DNA from 4 places in the Pseudodesulfovibrio sp. S3 genome. Region 4 is predicted to be linked to each of the others. Evidence: predicted binding sites of a transcription regulator. Region 4 holds the regulator's gene; each other region holds the start of a gene.

Region 1 (4,212 bases), on a different contig from region 4:
GGGAAATGCCCCTCTCCATGCAAAAGGCGTTTCTGCGCGTCCTGCAGGAACGGACCTTCCGTCCAGTGGGCGACACTCGTGAACAAACCAGTGATTTCAGACTGATAGCAGCAACCAATCGAGACCTGAGCGAAATGGTGGAACAGAGTGAATTCCGCTCCGACCTGTTCTATCGCCTCAAGACCATGCACATCCACCTGCCTCCCCTGTCACAGCGCACAGACGACATTAGGCCGCTATGCATCTTCCGGGTGCGCCAGCTTTGCCAGCAATACGGGATGCCGCCCAAGACGCTTGGCTCGGACTTTTTCCCGGTGCTGGAAACCTATGACTGGCCAGGCAACGTCCGGGAACTGTTCAACATGCTTGAACGGGCCGTGGTCACTGCCGGTGAAGAAAAAACCCTCTACGCCATGCACCTGCCCCGAGATCTCAGAATCCAGGTGGCCAAGACCCAGATAAAACGCATGACCGGTGACGCCACGGCGCCCGGCCCGAGCGACCCCATGGACACCGAACCGGTCCGCAAACTCGGACAGGACATATTCGAGGACATATTCGACCAGGAACTGCCCACCCTGCGGGACTTCAAGGGAATGGCGGAAAAGGTCTATCTCGGAGAACTCATTCGCCAATGCAACGGCGACCTTGCTAAAATTCTCAAGGCATCCAAGCTGTCCCGTTCCCACTTTTACAGCCTGCTCAAGAAGTACGGCCTATCCCTGTAAGGAAGGACAGATGGCCGATTTCCAATCCTACTGCGAGTTGTGCTGGACTCTGGACGAAAACGACGTAGACCGCGTCTATCACGACACGCAATACGGTTTTCCCATCGATGACGACAACGAACTCTTCGGTCGACTGATCATGGAAATCAATCAGGCCGGCCTGAGCTGGCGGACCATACTCAACAAACAGTCGAACTTCCGTGGGGCCTACGACCAGTTCGATATCGCCACCATAGCCGGATACGGAAAAGAGGACAGGACACGCTTACTCAGCGATTCCGGTATCATCCGTAACAAATTGAAGGTCGGAGCCGCTATTCACAACGCACAGATCATCCTGAACCTGCAAGAGGAATACGGCTCTTTCAAGAACTGGCTGGACAGCCATCACCCCCTGAGCAAGGAGGAATGGACCAAGCTGTTCAAGAAACACTTCAAATTCGTCGGCGGAGAAATAGTCAATGAATTCCTGATGAGTTCCGGCTACCTGAAAGGGGCACACATCGACTCCTGCCCCGTTGCCGAAAAGATCCTGAAGACCGACCCGGCGTGGAAGACGTCCAGAAGCGGATAAGCCACCCAACAGTCGATTCCACTTCCTCCTGAAAAACGACGAGTCTGAAATATTGGACTCGTCTTTTTTATCGCCGAAAACACGCCTTGCCCCGCAACCGCCCATAAATCGGGGCTTTTCCCCTCAATCCACCACAAGACCCAGTCCTTTTTTTCGGACAGCCCCTCTGCCGGGGCCCGGCTCTTAAAACATAGTTACGCCGTAACCACCTGTCGTCACGGAGAAATCACATCTGAAACAGCATTGGCACAATTGTTGAGTATGGAGAGTCTGTCATCAAGTAACCGGGTCCGCCCGAGCGGACGTCAAACAATTCAGACGACTCACCAAGAGGAGAAGAACCGAATGTCCAAGATGAAAACGATGGATGGTAACACCGCCGCCGCCTGGGTGGCCTATGCCATGAGTGAAACCGCCGCCATCTACCCCATCACGCCGTCGTCCACCATGGGCGAGATAGCTGATGAATGGGCCGCACAGGGCCGCAAGAATATTTTCGGGCAGACCGTGGAAGTCCGCCAACTGCAATCAGAGGCAGGTGCGGCAGGTGCAGCGCACGGCTCCCTGGCCGGTGGCGCGCTGACCACCACCTTCACCGCCTCCCAGGGTCTCCTGCTCATGATTCCCAACATGTACAAGATCGCGGGCGAACTGCTGCCTTCGGTCTTCCATGTTTCGGCCCGCGCCATCGCAGCCCACGCACTGTCCATCTTCGGAGACCACCAGGATGTCATGGCCTGTCGCCAGACCGGCTTCGCCATGCTGGGAGCAGCAAGCGTCCAGGAGGTCATGGACCTCTCTTTGGTGGCGCACCTGGCCACTGTCGAAGCGAGCGTTCCCTTTGTTTCCTTCTTTGACGGCTTCCGTACCTCCCATGAGATCCAGAAGGTCGAGGTCATCGACTACGACGACATGAAGCCCCTGCTGAACATGGAGAAGCTGGCCGAGTTCCGCGCCCGGTCCATGAACCCTGAACACCCGGATGTTCGCGGCACCGCCCAAAACCCGGACATCTACTTCCAGGGCCGGGAAGCATCCAACACTTACTACGACGCCATCCCAGGCATCGTGGAAGAATACATGAACAAGGTCTCCGCCCTGACCGGTCGCGCATACAAGCCCTTCGACTACGTCGGTGCCCCGGATGCCGAGCGCGTGGTCATCGCAATAGGCTCCTCCTGTGAAACCATCGAAGAAGTGGTCAACCACATGAACGCCCAGGGCCAGAAGGTAGGTCTGATCAAGGTCCGTCTCTATCGCCCCTTCTCTGCAAAGCACTTCCTGGCCGTTCTGCCCGAGACCGCCAAACGCGTAACCGTGCTCGACCGTACCAAGGAACCCGGCGCCCTCGGTGATCCGCTGTATCAGGATGTCTGCACAGTCTTCCTGGAACAGGGCAACGGACCGGCCGTCACTGCCGGCCGCTACGGCCTGGGCTCCAAGGAATTTACGCCCGCAATGGTCAAGGCCGTGTTCGACAACATGGCTGCATCAAGCCCGCGCACCCGCTTCACCGTGGGTATCACCGATGATATCGCCAAAACCTCCCTTGTCACGACCGAGACCCTGGATACCACACCTGAAGGCACTGTGCAGTGCAAGTTCTGGGGTCTCGGTTCTGACGGAACCGTCGGCGCCAACAAACAGGCCATCAAGATCATCGGCGACAACACCGACATGTACGCCCAGGGTTACTTTGCCTACGACTCCAAGAAGTCCGGCGGCATCACCATCTCCCATCTGCGCTTCGGCGAAAAGCCCATCCAGTCTACCTACCTGGTCACTGCCGCCGACTACATCGCCTGCCACAACCCGAGCTATGTCCACCTCTATGACGTCCTGGACGGCATCAAGGACGGCGGTACCTTCGTGCTGAACTGTGCATGGACCAGCGACCAGATGGACGAAATGCTGCCCGCTGCCATGCGCCGCACCATTGCCCGCAAAAACCTGAAATTCTACACCGTGGACGCAGTCAGGATCGCCGGAGAAGTCGGCCTTGGCGGCCGTATCAACATGATCATGCAGACCGCCTTCTTCAAGCTGGCCGACGTCATCGACTTCGATGAGGCCGTCAAGCTCCTCAAGGCCGGTATCCAATCCGCATACGGCAAGAAGGGCGAAAAGATCGTCAACATGAACAACGCCGCCGTTGACAACGCCGTCAATGCCATCGTCGAAGTGGCCATCCCAGCCGCCTGGGCCGATCTGGCCGACGATGCCCCGACCGATACAACCGAGCCCAACTACGTGAAGAACGTCATGCGTCCGGTCCTGGCCCAAAAGGGCGACGACCTGCCGGTAAGCGCCTTCTCCGTGGACGGCACCATGCCCCTGTCCACCGCCAAATACGAAAAACGCGGCGTGGCCATCTCCGTGCCCGAATGGATCAAGGACAACTGCATCCAGTGCAACCAGTGCGCCTTTGTCTGTCCCCACTCCGCCCTTCGCCCGGTCATCGCCGACGATGCCGAGATGAAGAGCGCCCCGGCCTCCTTCGTCACCACCGACGCCAAGGGCAAGGACGTGAGCGGACTCCGGTACCGCCTCCAGGTCGCTGCTCAGGACTGCCTGGGCTGCGGCAACTGTGTGGACATCTGCCCGGCCAAGGAAAAGGCCCTGGTCATGAAACCCATCAGCACCCAGCTCGAAGAGCAGGTTCCCAACTGGGATTTTGCCCAGACCGTGTCCTTCAAGGACGCCTTCAAACGCGATTCCGTCAAGGGCAGCCAGTTCCGTCAGTCCCTGATGGAGTTCTCCGGAGCCTGTGCCGGTTGCGGCGAAACCCCGTACGTCAAGGTACTGACCCAGCTCTTCGGCGAACGCATGATCATTGCCAACGCCACTGGCTGTTCTTCCATCTGGGGCGCAAGCGCACCAAGCACACCTTACTGTACCAATGCTGACGGC
Region 2 (4,212 bases), on a different contig from region 4:
CCAGGATGCGCGGGGTCACGATGTGAACCAATTCGTCTGCCAGCTTTTGTTCTATGAGGGCCAGTGCGAACTTTCCGCCACCTTCACACAGGGTGTAGTGGCAGTCGCAATCGTATCGCAGCCTTTCGAAACCGTAGGAGAGCGAAAGCCCGCCGGAATGCCCAGGCAGTGGCCAGACAGAGGTGCCGCGCTGGCGCAGCCGGTCGGCGGCCTTGCTTCGTGCGGCTGTGGCGGTGGTCATGAAGATGGCCCGTTCGGGCCGGTCGCGCAACAGGGCGAACCGGGGTGGATCCTCGGGCAGTTTGGAAGTTACCACCACACCGAAGGGCTGGACAAAGTCGGCTTCCAGTCCTTTCTTGCGGCAGGTCAGGCTCGGGTCGTCCGCGTAAAAAGTGTTGCCGCCGATGACCACGGCACCGACCCGTGCGCGCATTTCATGCACCCGGGCAAAGGATTCCGGGCAGGAAACCGGTTCGGGCTTACGCTGGCTGGAGGCGATTTTGCCGTCCAGGGTGGCGGCCATCTTGAGGATGTTGAACGGGGAGTGTGAACGCTGCCAGAGCAGGAAGTCGGCGACGAGGTCCAGGCATGGCTGTTCAAGCACGCCCACCTTTACCTTGATGCCATGTTCAAGGAGTTTTTCCACGCCTCCGGCGGCCACCGGGTTGGGATCGCGGGTGCCCACGACGACCCTGGCGATGCCTGCCTCAATGAGGGCGTCGGTGCAGGGCGGGGTTTTGCCGTGGTGATTGCACGGCTCCAGGGTGACGAACATGGTCAGCCCTTTGGGGTCCACGTCTTTCTTGCGGGCATCAGCCAGACACTTGCGCTCTGCGTGCAGCTGCCCATAGCGGGTGTGCCACCCCTCGGCCACGATCTGATCATCGCGCACCAGCACGGCGCCCACGCAGGGATTGGGGGCCGTGGCTCCCCGGCCTTGATAGGCCAGGTCCACGGCTCGGGCCATGAACAGCTCTTCGCTATTTGAAATCGTCTGTAAAGACATTAATCTCTCCGACTGTTGCGCACGTCTGCCCGGACAGCTCTTGGGACGGTTGTTTCCCGGCCTGTTTTATCTGGTCCATCTAGCATTTCTTGCCAGGAAAGGGAACGGGTGCTCAGCATCTCATGGGGTGTTTATGCCAGCCCATTTCCCATCTGTCTGTCTTTTTGTCCAGAAAGTACAGCCCGTTCCCGCCGCTTTCGGCTTCCGTTGACGGATGGCTGCCGGTGATTTCGTAATGATCGTCATGGATGACGGACATGGAGCCCGATCTCAGGAAGTGGTTCCTGAACGTCGTCAGGGTGGCCTGCTGTCTGCTGTCGGGTGCCCGGCCGGTGACGTGTTGGATATTCATGTCCTGCACGGATGCCGGGTCGCTGCATTCGGCTCTGTTCGCGCACAGGAACGGGAGAAGGCGGCAGGACCCCATGGCGCGAAGGCCAGGCCCGGTTGTGTGCCGGTCGCCACTCGGAAAAGGGAACGCGCCCATGGGTGCGCAAGGTCCCCGGCTAGGTAAAATCGCCTTCCATGAAAACATAGTTCACACCTGCTTCCGCAAGCATCTGCTCGGAAAGTTCGTCTGGATAGTTCTGGGCAAAATAGATGTTCTTCACCTCGCAGTTGATGAGCATCTTGGTGCACAGGATGCACGGTTTCGTGGTGCAGTATATGTCGCACCCCTTGAGGTCCAGGCTGTGAGTGGCGGCCTGGATGATAACATTTTGCTCGGCGTGCAGTCCTCTGCACAGCTCATGGCGTTCACCCGAGGGAATGCCGAGCTGGTCGCGGAGGCAACCAACCTCTTCGCAGTGGGCGATGCCCGACGGCACCCCGTTGTAGCCGGTTGCCAGGATGCGCTTGTCACCAACGGCGATGGCTCCCACGGCGCGGCGGGTGCAGGTGGAGCGCTGGGCCACCAGATGGGCGATGCGCATGAAATATTCGGGCCAGGGGAGTCGGTTGGACATGGAGGTTCCTCATGTGGTCAGGGGTAACGTCAGTTCGGTTCAACTAGCATTTCTTGATAGGAAAGTGAACGGGGGAGTCTCGGGGCCGAATGGCTGTACGCCCGGTCCATGGAGTTGTTTGCGGGAAGGAAATGGAGTCGTCCCGGACCGGGACGAGGGGTTATACGCCTCAACCTTTGCCTGATCCGCAACTTGACCCTTGGAGCGCATCCAGGTTCGGTCCGCCTTTCACCCGGGCGCGGCAGGCGCTCATGATTTTTTCTGTGTTTTCAGATCGGCAGGAGGGGCAGGGCACCGGTTCATCCTGTGAAAAGACAAGTTCCTCAAACTCATTGTCGCAGTTGAGGCAGATGTACTCGTATATGGGCATGTCGTATCCTCTGGAATTCATGGTATGGTCTTGCGAAAATAATGCGTCCGGTCCGGTCGTTGTCAAGGGCCGGGGCTTGCACACCGAATTGCATATGTGCAATATATGCATACGGTGTGTGCAGCCTGTGTGCATTATGCTGCACATATAAAGGTCTTGGCGACAAGTTGTATTTGTGAAAAATCTTATATTTCTGTTGGTTGTGGGTTTGGCACACTCCCTGCTTCATGTAAGTCAAAGAAGATAGGCAAACTCCTCTTCCCGTTTGCATGAACAATTTAATATTTGGAGGCAACACAATGTCCAAGAAAAACATCACAACTTCTGCTCTGGCAATCGCTCTTGTTCTGAGCATGGCCGCATTTGCCGTGGCCGGTCCCGGTTATGGCCGGGGATGCGGCGGTCCCGGTTACGGTCCCAACAGCGCGTATGTCCCGCTGACCCCTGAGCAGCAGGCTGCCGCAGATCAGATTGTTGAAAAGTACGATGCGCAGTTCGACGAATTGCGCGATCAGATGTGGACCAAGCATTCGGTCCTGCAGGCCATGATCAACGGCGGCAACGCTGATGAGAAGAAGATCGGCAAGCTGACATCCGACATCTCGGCCCTGCGCAATCAGATGTGGGACCTGCGCAATGCCATGTCCGCCGAATTGGTCAAGGCGGGTGTCCCTGCCGGAAGAGGCTTCGGTAATTGTCAGGGCTACGGAAGATTCTCCGGCGATGACGACGGCCCCGGTTACGGCAGAGGCATGGGCCAGGGCCGCGGATACGGCCATGGATATGGTCCCGGAATGATGAACTAGACGAGAAATGATTTTCCGTTAACCGGAAAACAGGATATTGCGGGACAGTCGGTCATGTGCGCCGGTTGTCCCGCAAGTTTCAACAGCGTAATCGTGTACGCCGGAGATACGACTGAGTGATGCTGAGGTCGTACAGTCACCCGAGGAGGATTCACTATGTTCCGAAAAATTATATCCCTGACCGCGCTCCTGTCTTTCATCGTCACGCTGATCACCAGCGTGATTCTCTACATTGTTCCCGAGGGCAGGGTGGCCTACTGGGCGGACTGGCATCTGTTGGGCATGACCAAGACGCAGTGGGGGGATACCCACACCACAGTCGGAACGTTGTTCCTCATTGCCTTGCTCCTGCACATTTGGCTCAACTGGAAGCCGCTCATGGCCTATATGAAGAACCGGGCCCGCGAGACTGTGGTCATGACCGCGCCCATGATCATCAGTTTCATTCTGACGTTCGTGGTGTTTGCCGGCACGCTGGCCGGGTTGCCGCCCATGCAGCAGTTGCTCGATCTGGGCGCACAGATCAAGGACGAGGCCACCGAGACCTACGGGAATCCGCCCTACGGCCATGCAGAAACCAGCCCACTCAAGAAATTTTGCGGATTCCTCGGACTGGACGTGGAAAAGGCCCTGGCTTCCCTCTATGCGGCCGGATACGACACGTCCATCAATGAGCAGACCCTGGTGCAGGACATTGCCCGCTCCAGAGGCGTCAGCCCGCAACATGTGTTCGACGCCATCCGTGCCGGGCAGGGCATTAATCCGTTTGAAATGATGCCCCCGCAACCTCCCGAAGGTACCGGCAAGCTGACGATCTCCTCTTTGTGCACGAGTTATGGACTGGATCAGGGCGCAGTCCTGAGCAAGCTCGAGGCCGCCGGCGTGGAAGCCACCCCCGAGAGCACGCTCAAGGACCTTTCCGACACGATCGGAGGCTCGCCCAAGGACCTCTATCTGCTCATCAGGGAACAGTAGCGGTACGCCATGGATGTCGTTCATCCGGACGGACGGGAAAAAGGCCCGCTGGTCGCCCTGGTCCTGGCACTCATCGTGCTGGGACTGGGG
Region 3 (4,212 bases), on a different contig from region 4:
CGACAACGGCCTTCCGCTTGAGGGATACCTGGGGCTGGAAGTGGGTAACCAAAAAATGTTTTGCAATAATCTCGTGTATATCCGGCACGGGGGTCAACTCTGTAATTCCTTTGGATTGCATCACGACTGTCCTGATCGGGTTCCCGTGCATGCGGCTTTCACATAAGGCCGGGGCGGTCCAAGAGCACCGCCCCGGGCATATATGATTGTCGCAATCCGATGCTAGAGGATACCGTCTTCGCCGGTCCTGATACGCAGGGCCTTGTTGAGGTCGGAGACGAAGATCACGCCGTCTCCCTCGGAACCCGTCTGCCCGGAGGTCAGGATGGCCTCAAGGGCCTTGGCTTCAAAGTCGTCGTTGACGCCGATTTCGAGGCGGACTTTCTTGAGCAGGTTCACTTCCATCTGCACGCCGCGGTAGGTCTCGGTAAACCCTTTCTGACGGCCCGAGCCGAGGACATTGGTCACGGACAGGGAGTAGATCTCCTTGGCGTAAAGGGCCTGCTTCACGTCGTTGAGCTTTTCGGGCCTGATGTATGCTATGATGAGCTTCATTTTCTTTATCTCCTTTAATGATCTGGTTACGCTTCGACTACTCGTTGCTGAAGAGCTGGAAGCCGTTGTAGGACTCGGAGCCGTGTTCGGCGATATCAAGCCCCTTGAGCTCGTCTTCCTTTTCAACCCGGAGGCCGAAGATGCTCTTGACTATGGACATGAGGATGAAACCGGCGCCGAAGGCCCATATGAAGAAGACGCCCGCACCGAGCAACTGCACGCCGAGCTGGGCCGTGCCGCCGCCGAAGAACAAACCGCCGTCGGTATTGAACAGGCCGCAGGCAATGGTTCCCCAGGCACCGCAGACACCGTGGACTGAAGAAGCACCGACGGGATCATCAATCTTGAGAACCTTGTCGATGAATTCGATGGACAGAACCACCAGCACACCGGCGACAAGACCAATGATGATGGAAGAACCGGGAGTGACCGTGGCGCAGGGGGCGGTGATACCGACCAGTCCGGCCAGCGCGCCGTTCATGGACATGGAGATGTCGGGCTTGCCGAAACGGAACCAGGATATGACCATGGCGCCGAGCACGCCGCCGCAAGCGGCCAGGGAGGTGTTCATGGCTATCAGGCCGATGGTGTTGTCGGCAGTGGTGGTGGAACCGGGGTTGAAGCCGAACCAGCCGAACCAGAGAATGAACACGCCCAGACCAGCCAGGGGGATGTTGTGACCGGGAATGGCCTTGGCCTTGCCGTCTTCGGTGTACTTGCCGATACGGGGACCGAGCACCAGGGCACCGGCCAGGGCGATCCAGCCACCCACGGAGTGGACAACGGAGGAACCGGCGAAGTCGCAGAAACCAAGGGCTTCGAGCCAACCGGCACCGTCGTCGCCCAACCACAGGGAGCCCCAGGCCCAATGGCCGGAGATGGGGTAGATCAGGCCGGAGATCACAATGGACACCAGGATGTAGCTGCCGAATTTGGTACGTTCGGCCATGCCGCCGGAAACGATGGTGGCCGCAGTGGCGGCGAACACGGACTGGAAGAACCAGAACGTGTAGGTCCACATCATCTCGCTTTCACCAACGCCGGACAGGGCGTAACCGGAAGTGCCGATGAACCCGCCTGCATCCAGGCCGAACATGACGGCGAAACCGAACAGGAAGAAAACGATGGAACCCGCGGAAAAATCCAGGAAGTTCTTCATCATGATGTTGCCCGCAGACTTGGCGCGGGTAAAACCAGCCTCAACACAGGCGAAACCGGCCTGCATGATCATGACCAGGCAGGCCGCAATCAGGGTCCAAAGGATGTTGGCATTGGACTGCGTCAGGTACTCCACCTCTTCAGCATAGGCAAAGGTGGGGGCCAGGGCTGCTACCAATACGGCCGCTCCCATGGCGAACCTCTTGGAAACATGGATCGGGGACTTTCTCAAAAACATTTCAGTACTCCTCTTTGAATGGAATGCGTTACTAACCTGCACTCCCTCTATCAAGAGTCGTGCCAAACTGCGTTTGCATTGCTATTAGTGTAAAAAACATACAATTGTAGTTTTTTATTGTTCATAATTTTTTCATTTTTGTAATAAATTACATTTTTGAAGTATGATTTTTACACCAAAATTGTCAAAATGTATAAAATTGTAAAACTACCACAAAAATGACCGGCGGTCGCAAATATTATGGATAAACACGCTATCTATCTAAAATAATGATAAATTTTTTTGTTGACTAAATTTCCTGCTGCATGTAGCTATAGTGTCTATGAACGCCACCACAGTTTCCAACGCATACTTTTCCAACTTTTACTTTTGGTATTGGTATAACCACGCTCGCGGGCTTGGAAGAGGTGCTGTGTAACCTGTTGGTGGATCACACAAGCTGAAAAGAACTTCTTCAAGGGCCGCGGGCGAAAGCCGGCGGCCCTTGTTTTTTATCCGTCGGCTGATACCCGGGCACTTGGAGGAAAACCCCTCAAAGGAGAAAGATCATGCACATCGGAAAAGCAATCAGGCTGGAACGAATTTTCAACCGAAATACCGGCCGCACCATAGTGGTGCCCATGGACCACGGCGTAACCGTCGGCCCCATAGACGGACTGGTGGACATGCGCCAGGCCGTGGGCAAGGTGGTTGAAGGCGGAGCCAACGCCGTCATCGAGCACAAGGGATTGGTCCGTTGCGGCCACCGTGCCAAGGGCAAGGACATCGGACTCATCGTCCACCTGTCCGCTTCCACGACCCTGTCTCCGTTCCCCAATGCCAAATCCCTGGTGGCAAGCGTCGAGGACGCCATCCGTCTCGGCGCGGACGCCATCTCCATCCACTGCAACCTGGGCGACGAGACCGAAGCGGCCATGTTGAACGATTTCGGCAAAATATCCTCTGACGCCGCCAACTGGGGCATGCCCCTGCTGGCCATGGTCTATGCCCGAGGCCCCAAGGTAAAAAACGAATACGCCCCTGAAATCGTGGCCCACTGCGCTCGTGTGGGTACCGAACTGGGCGCGGATGTGGTCAAGGTCAACTACACCGGCGACATCAAATCCTTCACCCACGTATGCGACTCCTGCTGTGTCCCCGTCGTCATCGCCGGTGGCCCGAAACTTGACAGCACCGAAGCATTCCTTCAGATGGTGCAGGACTCCCTGGAAGCCGGCGGCGCTGGATTGTCCGTTGGACGCAACGTTTTCCAACATGAAAACCCGACCCGCCTGGTGGAGGCTCTCAACATGGTCGTCCATGGCGACGAGTCCGTTGAAACCGCTCTCAAGCATCTTAACGGTTAATGGAAGCAGCAATGAAAAAAGTCATTTTCAAATCCGTCCCCTTTGACAAGAACCTGATCACCCTGGCCCTTGAATCCGGCGTTGACGCCGTCATGGTCGAGAAGGACCAGGTCAAGGGAGTGCAAGCCCTGGGCCGGGTGACCGTCATCACCCCCGAAGACATGCCAGTGGTCGAACTGACCAAAAAGGCGGACGAAGACGTGGCCGTCAAGGGAATCCAGGCAGGCAACAACGTGGTCCTCAAAAAGGGGTGGGAGATCATCCCGGTGGAAAACATCCTGGCCCAGGTGGACAACCTGGCCCTGGAATGCGAAAACCTGGACCGGGCCATCCTGGCCGCCGGTATCCTGGAGCGCGGCTGCGACACCATCGTGGTCCTGCCCGAAGGGGCGGCTGATCTGAAACAGATCGTATCCGAACTCAAACTCTCGCAGGGCACCATGGACCTCCAAACCGCCACCGTCACCGCCATAGAATCCGCAGGACTGGGCCACCGCGTCTGCGTGGACACCATATCCATGCTCAAAAAAGGCCAGGGCATGCTCATCGGCAACTCCAGCGCCTTTTCCTTTCTGGTACACGCAGAGACCGAATCCAATCCTTACGTGGCCGCGCGCCCCTTCCGGGTCAATGCGGGGGCGGTTCACGCCTACGCCCAAATGCCCGGCGACAAGACCACCTATCTTGAAGAGCTGGCAGCCGGGACCGACGTGCTCATCGTGGGGGCCGACGGCACCACCTCCCTGGCCACGGTCGGCCGCGTCAAGGTGGAGGTCCGCCCCATGCTGCTCATCACGGCGGAAGTGAAGACCTCCCAAGGCACCAAGACCGGCCAGGTCTTCCTGCAAAACGCCGAGACCATCCGCGTGGTTTCCGACAAGGGCGAACCGGTCTCTGTGGTCACCTTGCAGGTGG
Region 4 (4,212 bases):
ATTCAACACCTTTTTGACTTCTCCCAACGACCACGACAACTTTATCAAGGTCATCCAACTTGCCATGGGGAATGGCAATTCCGTCACCAATACCCGTAGTACCGAGTTTTTCACGTTCAAGAAGGACACGGACCGCCTGGTCCGTGTCCATCTCTGGATATTTATCGCCCAGCGGGACGATGAGTTCCTTCAGTACGTCCGATTTGGTCACGGACACAAGGTCTGGAAGGATAAGCTCCTTCGCCAAATATTCACCGAGCTTCATAGTTAGTTTCCAGGGTCGATCAGGCCGTAATCGCCGTTCTTTCTTTTATAAATCACATTGACGCCTTCCGTCTCCGCATTGCGAAAAACAAGGAAGTCGTTTTCACGGGCATCAAGTTGCATTGCCGCTTCATCCACGGACATGGGCTTAGGCTCATACGAATCCGTCCCGACAATTGTTGGGGGGGCGTTGGAAGCCATGTCTTCATAGGACAGGTAGTTCATCTGCACCATTTTATTCGGTTGAGCCTGCCGGGGCCGATTCTTCATCTTTTCCCGCATCCTGCGCAATTGGGCTTCAAGCTTGTCCAGAACCATGTCTATGGTAGAGTACATATCTTCGGAATCTTCGTAGGCGGATATATGTATGCGATCCGAATTGAGGATCACATCCGCCTTGTGGCGAAACTTGTCGACCAACAGATTCACCTGAAGATCGGCTTCAGCATCGGAAACGTATTTGGACACCTTTTCAAACCGCTTTTCAGCGTAGCCCTTGAGATGATCGGACGGCTCAAAGTTCTTGAAAGTGAAGCTGATGTTCATACGCTGCCTCCTGGTTGTGAGTGCGACAAGCAGAATCAGAAATACTGCTTGCGTTTTGAAGACGAAGCAATCCCCATTGCCGAACGGTATTTGGCAACCGTGCGCCTGGCGATATTGACATCAAGCTTTTCTTGAAGAATTTCGCCAATCCGTTCATCGCTGAGCGGTTTCTTCGTGTCTTCACCTGAGATCATTTGCTTGATGAGGGCCTTGACGCTTTCCGAACCCACCTGCGAACCATCGTTCAAATCCAGAGCAGAATTGAAAAAGAATTTCAACTCGAAAATGCCGTGCGGAGTTGAAACGTATTTACTTGTGGTTATACGGCTCACTGTGGATTCGTGCATCTCGATATCCTCGGCTACCTCCTTGAGAATCAAGGGCTTGAGCTTAGTCACACCCTCTTCGAAAAAACCTCGTTGAAAGCGGACAATGCTCTCTACTACTTTATACAATGTTCGCTGCCGCTGGTACAGGCTTTTCATAAGCCAGGCGGCAGAGCGCATCTTTTCCTGAAAGTACTCTTTTTCCTTGTCAGCCGCACCCTTCATGGAATCCATGTAGAAGGTGTTCATCTGCAGCCGGGGCATTCCGTCTTCATTGAGAATGATGACGAAATCCTCGCCATACTTGTACACAAAGACATCCGGGCTGACATAGTGCGGTTCCGTGCTGGAAAAATTGGCTCCGGGCATGGGATCCAAGGTCTGAAGCAAATCAAGATACGCCTTGAGTTCATCCATGGATATCTTGAATTTGCGAGTCAAAGGCTTATATCGATTCTTCTCCAGATCCTCCAGATGGTCGCGAACCAAGGACACGAGAATCGGATCGTCGTATCCAAGAACCTCCATCTGCACGAGCAGACATTCCTGGGGAGTTCTGGCCGCCACTCCAACAGGATCAAGATGCTGGACACGAAGAATAACGGATTCAACTTCTTCTTCAGTGGCCTGAACCATGGAAGTCAATTCTTCCATGGTGGCCTGAAGGTATCCGTTGGAATCAATGTTGCCGAGAATGACATCACCAATGGCGATTTCATGCTCCGTAAAAGTGGAAAGCCTCATCTGCCAGCTGATGTGTCCTTCAAGTGACGGCTTGGAGGCAAGCCGAGCTTCAAAGGACATCCCCTCCTCAAGCATTTCGGCATCACGGGACGCGGCCTGCTTGGAGGTGCTGGAAAACTCGCCGAGATAATTTTCCCAGTCCGCTGTGCGAACCAGTTCTTCCTGAACTTGAGACTCGGTCAGCACTTCGGGAGTTTCAGGAACCAGGGCTTCGTTCTCGGCTTCATCAAGAAAAGGATTCTCCAAAAGCTCTTGCTGCACAGTCTCAAGCAGTTCAAGACGGGAAAGTTGCAGCAGCTTAATGGCCTGCTGCAACTGGGGCGTCATGACCAGTTGCTGAGAAAGCTTGAGTTGTTGTCTGAGTTCCAATCCCATAATCTTGAGGCTGCTCTTTTTTTTAACGTGGAAAGAATATACTTTTTTCCAGACAGTCCCGCATTAATATGATTTCATTGTGCCACAGCTGAATCGAGGACGCAATACAATTGTTATAACATCCCGTTACTATTAATAATCCAACAACAAAATTTGAGCATGAAAAAAGTGTACCAACCTTTGGGTACTGTGTAAATCGCCAAAGCGTGAAAGTTATGGAAAAGGGGAATTTACAGGCTGAAATCTTCGCCCAGATATATCTGTCGGGCACGACTTGATTGAACGATCTCCTCAGGAGATCCTTCCAAAATGACAGTCCCTTCGTAAACCAGATAGGCTCTGTCGCAAATGTTCAATGTTTCCCTGACATTATGATCTGAAATCAGGATACCGATCCCCATGCTCTTGAGCACGGAAATGATTTCTTGAATATCAATGACCGCGATAGGATCGATGCCGGCAAATGGTTCGTCCAGCAAAATGAACTGAGGGGACAGGATCAACGCCCGGGCGATCTCCAGCCTGCGCCGTTCGCCGCCGGACAAGAACATGGCCGCCTGGTCCGCCAACCTGGAAATGGTGAACATCTCCATCAGCTCATCGGCTCGCGCTTGCTGCTCTCTCGACGTCATCGAGGTCTGTTCGAGAATGATTTCCAGATTCTGCCGAACAGTCAGTTTCTTGAATATGGAACTCTCCTGCGGGAGGTAGCTCACGCCCAATCGAGCACGCTCATGCAGCGGCTTGTCCGTCAGGGTTTGGCCCCCCAGCGAGACATGCCCGGTGTTGGGTTCGACGATACCCACAAGCATATAGAAAGTAGTCGTCTTGCCTGCACCATTGGGGCCGAGAAGCCCGACAACTTCCTTGGGGTTGAGCTCAAGATTGATGCCACGCACGACCTCTTTGTGGCCGTAACGCTTGGAAAGATTTGCCGCCCGGAGTCCGTCGGCCATTTACTTCACCTTCAGGTTGTCAGGGGTCATGAATATCGCCTTGACGCGTTTCTCGCTGCCGCCGATGACCTCAGATCGGTTGTCCTTGATGTGAAAATTGATCACTTCTCCGGTCAGGCTGTTGGGCCCGTCCACCAAGAGAGGGCTTTGCTCCATCTTGAGGGTCTGCGTAACCACGAAATACGTCAGCTTTCCGCAAGACCCTTCGGTGGTGCCTTTTTTGGCCCGGACATTGCCCTGGGCGATAACGCGATCCACACTGTCAGCGGAAAATTTCTTATTCTCCTTGGAGGACAGGTAGGCAGAAATGTTGTCTGCCCACAGGGTCAACTCTCCATGCACCGCCACCACATTCCCCACAAAGGCAACGACTTTTCCGGACTCGTCATAGGTCATACGGTCAGAAGTTATCTTCACCGGTATGCGGCTGGGGTCGATCCCGACCTTGATGGGATCGGCGGGCGGCGTCGCTGCAACAGGGGCCTTGACCTCGCCTTCACCGCTGTCGGCGACAACGACTTTCGCTTCAGGAACCGCTGCGGATTCAACATTTGCTTCCGGTTCGGGCGTATTCGCCACGGCATCAGGAACAATTTTCAGGAACCGGGCATTGGCATAGCCGACAGCCTTGGTCAGATCTTGTTGGGTTTCATTGAGATTGAACACGGCAACCCAGCCGTCTTTGAGAAAATCCGCTTTGACGCGCTGCCCCTTGGCCAAGGTCAGAACGTGTTCGCCATCCTTGTTGGGCTGCGAACGCACGTTGAGATTCTGGGTGGCCTCTCGAATCTCGCCCCAATCCTGCGCCAAGCCAACTGCTGGAACCAGCAATAAGGTCAAAACGAGCAGACACACTGTTCTAGGAAAGTTCATCACAACGCCTTATTCCTTGTCATTTATAGAGGACTCCGCTCCAACCCTTCAGGGGCCAGCAAGGCCTCCACTCCGCCCGCAGCCACAAGCTGTCGTGTGATCAGGTCGATCTCCAAAGCCGTTGCCGT

Evidence for each region. Region 4 encodes sigma-54, which starts transcription at its own class of promoters, with help from an activator protein. Its sites were predicted from a motif close to CTGGCACGGNNNNTGCTT; they were not measured.
Region 1: the regulator sigma-54 is predicted to act here: its motif matches at 1,546-1,563, upstream of nifJ (pyruvate:ferredoxin (flavodoxin) oxidoreductase).
Region 2: the regulator sigma-54 is predicted to act here: its motif matches at 2,550-2,567, upstream of DWB63_RS09520 (periplasmic heavy metal sensor).
Region 3: the regulator sigma-54 is predicted to act here: its motif matches at 2,000-2,017, upstream of DWB63_RS09395 (ammonium transporter).

Annotation. Positions count from the first base shown of each region.
Region 1 covers NZ_QTZO01000008.1:70,902-75,113, reverse strand. Annotated here, with positions in the region: gene DWB63_RS10605 (sigma-54 dependent transcriptional regulator) at 1-728, shown strand, start outside; gene DWB63_RS10600 (DNA-3-methyladenine glycosylase I) at 739-1,302, shown strand; gene nifJ (pyruvate:ferredoxin (flavodoxin) oxidoreductase) at 1,648-4,212, shown strand, end outside.
Region 2 covers NZ_QTZO01000007.1:4,879-9,090, forward strand. Annotated here, with positions in the region: gene ribD (bifunctional diaminohydroxyphosphoribosylaminopyrimidine deaminase/5-amino-6-(5-phosphoribosylamino)uracil reductase RibD) at 1-1,006, opposite strand, end outside; gene DWB63_RS09505 (hypothetical protein) at 1,119-1,358, opposite strand; gene DWB63_RS09510 (cytidine/deoxycytidylate deaminase family protein) at 1,513-1,971, opposite strand; gene DWB63_RS17550 (zinc ribbon domain-containing protein) at 2,141-2,488, opposite strand; gene DWB63_RS09520 (periplasmic heavy metal sensor) at 2,641-3,147, shown strand; gene DWB63_RS09525 (DUF4405 domain-containing protein) at 3,304-4,122, shown strand; gene DWB63_RS09530 (ATP-binding protein) at 4,132-4,212, shown strand, end outside.
Region 3 covers NZ_QTZO01000006.1:217,693-221,904, reverse strand. Annotated here, with positions in the region: gene DWB63_RS09405 (EAL domain-containing protein) at 1-121, opposite strand, end outside; gene DWB63_RS09400 (P-II family nitrogen regulator) at 223-555, opposite strand; gene DWB63_RS09395 (ammonium transporter) at 593-1,951, opposite strand; gene DWB63_RS09390 (2-amino-3,7-dideoxy-D-threo-hept-6-ulosonate synthase) at 2,500-3,297, shown strand; gene DWB63_RS09385 (3-dehydroquinate synthase II family protein) at 3,309-4,212, shown strand, end outside.
Region 4 covers NZ_QTZO01000003.1:56,544-60,755, reverse strand. Annotated here, with positions in the region: gene DWB63_RS03945 (PTS sugar transporter subunit IIA) at 1-265, opposite strand, end outside; gene raiA (ribosome-associated translation inhibitor RaiA) at 268-810, opposite strand; gene rpoN (RNA polymerase factor sigma-54) at 846-2,255, opposite strand; gene lptB (LPS export ABC transporter ATP-binding protein) at 2,486-3,211, opposite strand; gene DWB63_RS03925 (LptA/OstA family protein) at 3,212-4,021, opposite strand; gene lptC (LPS export ABC transporter periplasmic protein LptC) at 4,108-4,212, opposite strand, start outside.